DNA from 2 places in the Roseburia sp. AF15-21 genome. Region 2 is predicted to be linked to the other one. Evidence: riboswitches for the same ligand, from Rfam matches in the RefSeq annotation. Region 2 holds a riboswitch; the other holds the start of a gene.
What was found. Region 2 has a riboswitch for ZMP and ZTP ahead of pflB (formate C-acetyltransferase). Riboswitches for the same ligand answer to the same signal wherever they lie in the genome.

Region 1 (3,430 bases), on a different contig from region 2:
CATCAAGAAGACTGCATTTAAAGTAACCCGTGTAGGTCAGCTTGTAGCACAGGAGGCTTCCAGAATTTTAAATATTCCATTTGGTATTGTAGATTTATCTCTGGCACCAACTCCTGCAATCGGAGACAGTGTAGCAGATATTCTTTGTGAAATTGGTCTTGAATATGCAGGTGCACCGGGAACGACAGCAGCCCTTGCTCTTTTAAATGACCAGGTTAAGAAGGGCGGCGTAATGGCATCTTCTTATGTTGGTGGTTTAAGTGGTGCATTTATTCCGGTCAGCGAAGACCAGGGAATGATTAATGCAGTACAGGCAAATGCCATTACACTGGAGAAATTAGAAGCAATGACCTGTGTATGTTCCGTAGGTCTTGATATGATTGCAATTCCGGGTGATACCAAGGCAACTACCATTTCCGGTATTATTGCAGATGAAATGGCACTTGGAATGATTAACCAGAAGACTACAGCAGCCCGTCTGATTCCGGTAATCGGAAAGGGAGTAGGCGATACTGTAGAATTTGGTGGATTATTCGGCTATGCACCGATTATGCCGGTAAACCAGTATTCCTGTGATGCATTTATCAACCGTGGGGGAAGAATTCCTGCACCAATTCACAGCTTTAAGAACTAGGATTTTTTGAAATGGAGAAAGAAAATGAGTGATATCCGTAAACTTGTGTTTTTTGAACGAGGCGTAGAAACATTAACTTATTTTTCACATGAGATGGCAGCGTCATTTCGCAAGATGGGATATCAGATTTTCTTCTTCGACATTCAGGCAGAATATGCTGACACGAAACGATTAAGCCGCTTTTTAAAAAGTGGCGAGACCGCAGTCATTACCTTTAACTTTATCGGATTAAGCGGAGAGGAGTTCCTGTTGGAAACAGAGTCTCAGTCTGTCTTTGCCAGCAGAAATATTCCGGTCTATTGTATTCTTGTGGACCATCCGTTGTATTATCATAAGCAGCTTGATGAGACAATTCCGAATCTGACTGTGTTCTGCATCGACCGTCAGCATATTTCTTATATGAAACGGTTTTATAAAGGGATTCCCTGTCATTTTTTACCATTGGCAGGGAATTTTCTGATGGATAAGGAAGAACGTATTTCTACAGACTTTATTCCATATGAGAACCGGGAATATGAAGTGGGTTTTATCGCAAACTATGTGCATCTTCCGGCAATTGAAGAGCATTTTACCAGCCAGACGAAGGAATATATTGATTTCTATCATGAGATATTAAATTATCTCCGCCTGCATCCGTCAGAGCCGTTAGATTCTGCCATGGAGCATTTTGTCCGCCGGGAGATTCCGGAAGTAACGGAGCGGGAGCTGATGGCATGCTTTGCAGGAATGCTTTTTTTGGATATGTATAACCGGACTTATTTCCGTGGAGAAACGGTGCGGACATTGGTAGATAATGGAGTACGGGTGTATGTTTTTGGAAAGGGCTGGGAGAATCTTAAAGTAAAACATCCGGAGAATCTTATTTTAAACGGAAGACAGCTGGATTCTGCTGAATGCGTAAAAATCATCCAGAATACCAAGATTGCATTGAATACCATGCCGTGGTTTAAGGATGGCGCCCATGACAGAATTTTTACAGCTATGTTAAATAAGGCAGTGTCCTTAACGGATGACAGCATTTATTTAAAGGAGCGTTTCTGTGACGGAAAGGATCTGGCATTTTATGAGTTAGAGCATCTGGATGCATTGCCGGAGCAGGTATTATCCATGCTGGGGCATCCGAAGAAAATGAAAGAAATCATAGAATATTCTTATGAACGGGCACTTAAGGAAGATACCTGGGCGAACCGTGCAGAACGTCTGAGAGAGTTCTTATAGAAATAGAAAATCTTATGAAGGGGAGTCCTTAGAGGAAGAATTCCTTGACAAGTGTTTTGGAATATGTTTTACTAAATTCAGGTCATATGACTGACGGAACCGTGGGAATAACCACATGAAGTATGACCTGAGAAAGCCGACCGTCTGGGCAGTTAAGCTCGGGATACGTGTCGGTATTTTTTATGCATGCAAACAGGAAAAGTCACAGGGAAAATTCGAAAGAGAAAGAGACTTTGACGAAAGCTGCAGCAACTTTAAAAATTACATGGAGCGTAAGAAGGAGGAACAAAAATGAAGATGACTTCATTAGCAGAAGAACTTGGAAGCACTACTTATCCGGGAAGAGGAATTGTAATTGGAAAGTCGAAGAATGGAAAGTATGCGGTAACTGCTTATTTTATCATGGGAAGAAGCGAGAATAGCCGTAACCGTGTATTTGTTGAGGATGGAGAAGGAATCCGTACCCAGGCATTTGACCCTGCAAAATTAAGTGACCCAAGTCTTATTATTTATGCACCGGTTCGCGTACTGGGCAATAAGACCATTGTAACCAATGGAGACCAGACAGATACCATTTATGAACTGATGGATAAACAGCAGACCTTCGAACAGGCATTAAGAACCAGAAAGTTCGAGCCGGACGCACCGAACTATACACCACGTATTTCCGGAATCATGCATGTGGAAGATGGAAAATACAATTATGCAATGTCTATTTTAAAGAGCAACAATGGTAATCCGGATGCCTGCAACCGTTATACATTTGCTTATGAGAATCCGGTAGCTGGGGAAGGACATTTCATTCATACTTATATGAATGATGGAAATCCATTACCAAGCTTTGAAGGCGAACCGGTACTGGTTGATATCGGAGATGACATTGATGCATTTACCGAGCTGGTATGGAATAACCTGAATGCAGACAATAAGGTATCCTTATTTGTAAGATATATTGATATTGAAACCGGAAAATATGAAAGCCGCATTGTAAACAAGAACAAATAGGATTTTGTGAATAAGATTCGTGCGAGAGAGGAAAATAAAATGAAAGAATTAGAATTAAAATATGGTTGTAACCCAAATCAGAAACCATCCAGAATTTACATGGAAAATGGCGAATTGCCAATCAAAGTATTAAATGGTAAACCAGGTTATATTAACTTCTTAGACGCATTCAATGGCTGGCAGTTAGTAAAAGAATTAAAGAAAGCAACCGGACTTCCGGCAGCCACTTCTTTTAAACATGTTTCTCCGGCAGGTGCAGCAGTGGGACTTCCACTTTCTGAAGTAGAGCGTAAGATTTACTGGGTAGATGACATGGATGTAGAATTTACACCGATTGCTAATGCATATGCAAGAGCAAGAGGCGCTGACCGTATGTCCTCTTTCGGAGATTTCATTTCTCTTTCTGATGTTTGTGATAAAGCAACCGCACTTTTAATTAAAAGAGAAGTATCTGATGGAGTCATTGCACCGGGCTATGATGATGACGCATTAGAAATTTTAAAAGCAAAGAAAAATGGCAATTACAATGTCATTGAAATTGATCCTGACTATATTCCGGACCCAATCGAGCGG
Region 2 (3,430 bases):
TGAAAGAGACTTCCATCAGTGGATATATTGCAATCCCGGATTTGACAAAGGGTGGCGATATCATCCGCAGCCAGACTTATGACCCATTCTTACCATTGTTCGGGGTTGCAATTATCTACCTGATAATCGTTATGATTTTAACGGCTGGTGTACATAAACTGGAAACGAGGTTGAGAACAAATGAGCGATAAGAAGGTATTGATTGAAGTAAAGGATTTGTGTAAATCCTTTGGAAATGTAAATGTATTAAATGGTATCTCCACAGAAATCGCCCAGGGAGAGGTGGTTGCCATCATCGGACCATCCGGTTGTGGTAAATCCACATTCTTACGTTCCTTAAATCTTTTAGAGGAGCCGACTTCCGGTGTGATTACTTTTGAAGGAACAGATATCACGGATAAATCCGTAGACATCAACAAGATGCGTCAGAAGATTGGAATGGTATTCCAGCAGTTCAATCTGTTCCCGAATTATACCGTAAAAGGAAATATCATGCTGGCACCGGTTCAGACCGGACTTATGAATAAGGAAGAGGCATCTAAGCGTGCGGACGAGCTTTTGATGAGAGTCGGACTGTCTGATAAAGCAGATACCTATCCGGCAATGCTTTCCGGTGGACAGAAACAGCGTATTGCAATTGCAAGAGCACTGGCAATGAATCCGGATGTCATGTTATTTGACGAGCCGACTTCCGCACTGGATCCGGAAATGGTAGGAGAAGTTCTTGAAATTATGAAAGAACTGGCACAGGACGGAATGACTATGGTAGTGGTAACGCACGAAATGGGATTTGCAAGAGAAGTGGCAAGCCGTGTCATGTTTATCAATGAAGGACAGATTCAGGAAGAGAATACACCGGCAGAATTCTTCGCCAATCCACAGAATCCGCGTCTTTGCGACTTCCTTTCCAAAGTATTGTAGGGAAAGAACAGATAAAACGGAAAAAATAGTTGATAAAAAGTTTTCATAAGCTATTGCAATCAGAAAAGAAATAGTCTATGATAAAACCGTTATATGACTGACGGATAAGTGGAAAAACCACATGAAGTATAACGAAAACGAGCCGACCGTCTGGGCGATGAACCTGGAGGACTGGCTCGTTTTCTTTTGTATGTTATTTTGAACACCAAAAGATATTGACAAAAAAATGACAGTCAGTATATACTAACTACAGTTAAACAAGACTAATTAGTAACCATTCAGTGTTCATACTGAATACATTTTTTTAGGAGGATATCGTAATGATTGAAATGAAAGAGTGGGATGGATTCGAAGGACGTCTCTGGAAAGAAGAAATCAATGTTCGTCAGTTCATTCAGGACAACTACACTCCATATGATGGAGATGAGAGCTTTTTAGCTGAGCCGACAGATGCAACCAACAAGCTATGGGATGCACTTCAGAAATTACAGAAAGAAGAGCGTGCCAAGGGCGGCGTTCTTGATATGGAGACAGAGGTTGTAACCGGAATTACAGCTTATGGTCCGGGATATATCGATGAAAGCTTAAAAGATTTAGAGCAGGTAGTTGGTCTTCAGACTGACAAACCATTAAAGAGAGCTTTCATGCCATATGGTGGAATCAAGATGGCTGTTCAGGCATGTGAGACCTACGGTTATGAAGTAAATGATAAATTAAAAGAAATTTTCACCAAGTATCATAAGACACACAATACAGCAGTATTTGATGCTTATACACCGGAAATGATGAAGGTTCGTCATGCTAAGATTTTAACAGGTCTTCCGGATACCTACGGTCGTGGACGTATTGTAGGTGATTACCGCCGTGTAGCATTATACGGACTGGATTACTTAATCGCTGAGAAGAAGAAGGACAAAGCCAACTGCGGATGCGGACAGATGACAGATGATGTCATCCGTTTAAGAGAAGAAATTGCAGAGCAGATTAAATGTCTGGAAGACATGAAGAAACTGGCTGAGATTTACGGATATGATATTTCAAGACCTGCAACCAATGCAAAAGAGGCTGTTCAGTGGTTATACTTCGGATACCTTGCAGCAATCAAGACACAGAACGGTGCAGCGATGTCAGTAGGACGTGTTTCTACTTTCCTTGATATTTATATTAAGAGAGATATGGATAAGGGAATTCTTACTGAGCAGCAGGCTCAGGAGCTGATTGACCATTTCACAATGAAACTTCGTATGGTTAAATTCGCACGTATTCCTTCTTATAACCAGTTATTCTCCGGTGACCCTGTATGGGCAACCCTTGATGTAGCAGGAACAGGTGTAGACGGACGTTCCATGGTAACCAGGACAGACTTCCGTTTCCTTCATACTTTAGAGAATATGGGACCGGCACCGGAACCAAATCTTACTGTATTCTATTCATCCAGACTGCCACAGACCTTCCGTGATTATGCAGCACGTATCTCGATTGAAACAAGCTCAATCCAGTATGAAAACGATGATGCAATGAAACCGGTATGGGGCGATGATTATGCAATCTGCTGCTGTGTATCTGCTACACAGACAGGTAAAGAGATGCAGTTCTTCGGCGCTCGTGCAAACCTTGCAAAATGTCTGCTTTACGCAATCAACGGTGGTGTTGATGAAAAATCAGGCGAGCAGGTAGGACCAAACTACGCACCAATTACAGCTGAATATCTTGACTATGATGAAGTAATGGCAAAATATGACAAGATGATGGACTGGTTAGTAGACATCTATGTAAATACACTGAACCTGATTCAGTATATGCATGATAAATATTACTATGAAGCAGCAGAGCTTTCTCTGATGGATACCGACTTAAAGAGAACTTTTGCAACCGGTATTGCAGGATTTTCACATGTTATCGATTCTCTTTCTGCAATCAAATATGCAAAAGTAAAAGTCGTACGTGATGAGAACGGACTTGCAAAAGACTTCGAAATCGAAGGAGACTTCCCGAAATATGGAAATGATGATGACCGTGCCGATGAAATCGGAGTATGGCTGCTTAAGACTTTCATGGATAAATTAAAGAAACATCATACTTATCGTGATTCTGAGCCTACAACTTCTATCCTTACCATTACTTCTAACGTAGTATATGGTAAAGCAACCGGAGCTATGCCGGATGGACGTAAAGCCGGCGAACCGCTTTCACCGGGAGCTAACCCATCTTACGGTGCAGAGCAGAACGGACTTTTAGCTTCCTTAAACTCTCTGACCAAGCTTCCATATGAGTGGGCATTGGATGGTATTTCCAATACACAGACCATCAATCCTGGCGCACTTGGAAACAACGAGCAGGAAAGAATCGATAATCTTGTAAATGTAATGGACGGATACTTTGACCAGGGTGCTCATCATCTGAATGTTAATGTATTTGGCAAAGAAAAGCTTATTGATGCAATGGAGCATCCGGAGAAAGAAGAGTATGCAAACTTCACAATCCGTGTATCCGGCTATGCAGTTAAGTT

Region 1: linked by a shared signal. The riboswitch ahead of DWW33_RS02855 (IMP cyclohydrolase) and the one ahead of pflB (formate C-acetyltransferase) in region 2 are both predicted to bind ZMP and ZTP.

What each region holds. Positions count from the first base shown of each region.
Region 1 covers NZ_QUHG01000001.1:591,759-595,188, reverse strand. The annotation lists gene DWW33_RS02870 (PFL family protein) at 1-634, shown strand, start outside; gene DWW33_RS02865 (glycosyltransferase family protein) at 659-1,852, shown strand; ZMP/ZTP riboswitch at 1,929-2,009, shown strand; gene DWW33_RS02855 (IMP cyclohydrolase) at 2,144-2,857, shown strand; gene DWW33_RS02850 (phosphoribosylaminoimidazolecarboxamide formyltransferase) at 2,897-3,430, shown strand, end outside.
Region 2 covers NZ_QUHG01000004.1:249,044-252,473, reverse strand. The annotation lists gene DWW33_RS08145 (amino acid ABC transporter permease) at 1-191, shown strand, start outside; gene DWW33_RS08140 (amino acid ABC transporter ATP-binding protein) at 181-921, shown strand; ZMP/ZTP riboswitch at 1,005-1,084, shown strand; gene pflB (formate C-acetyltransferase) at 1,242-3,430, shown strand, end outside.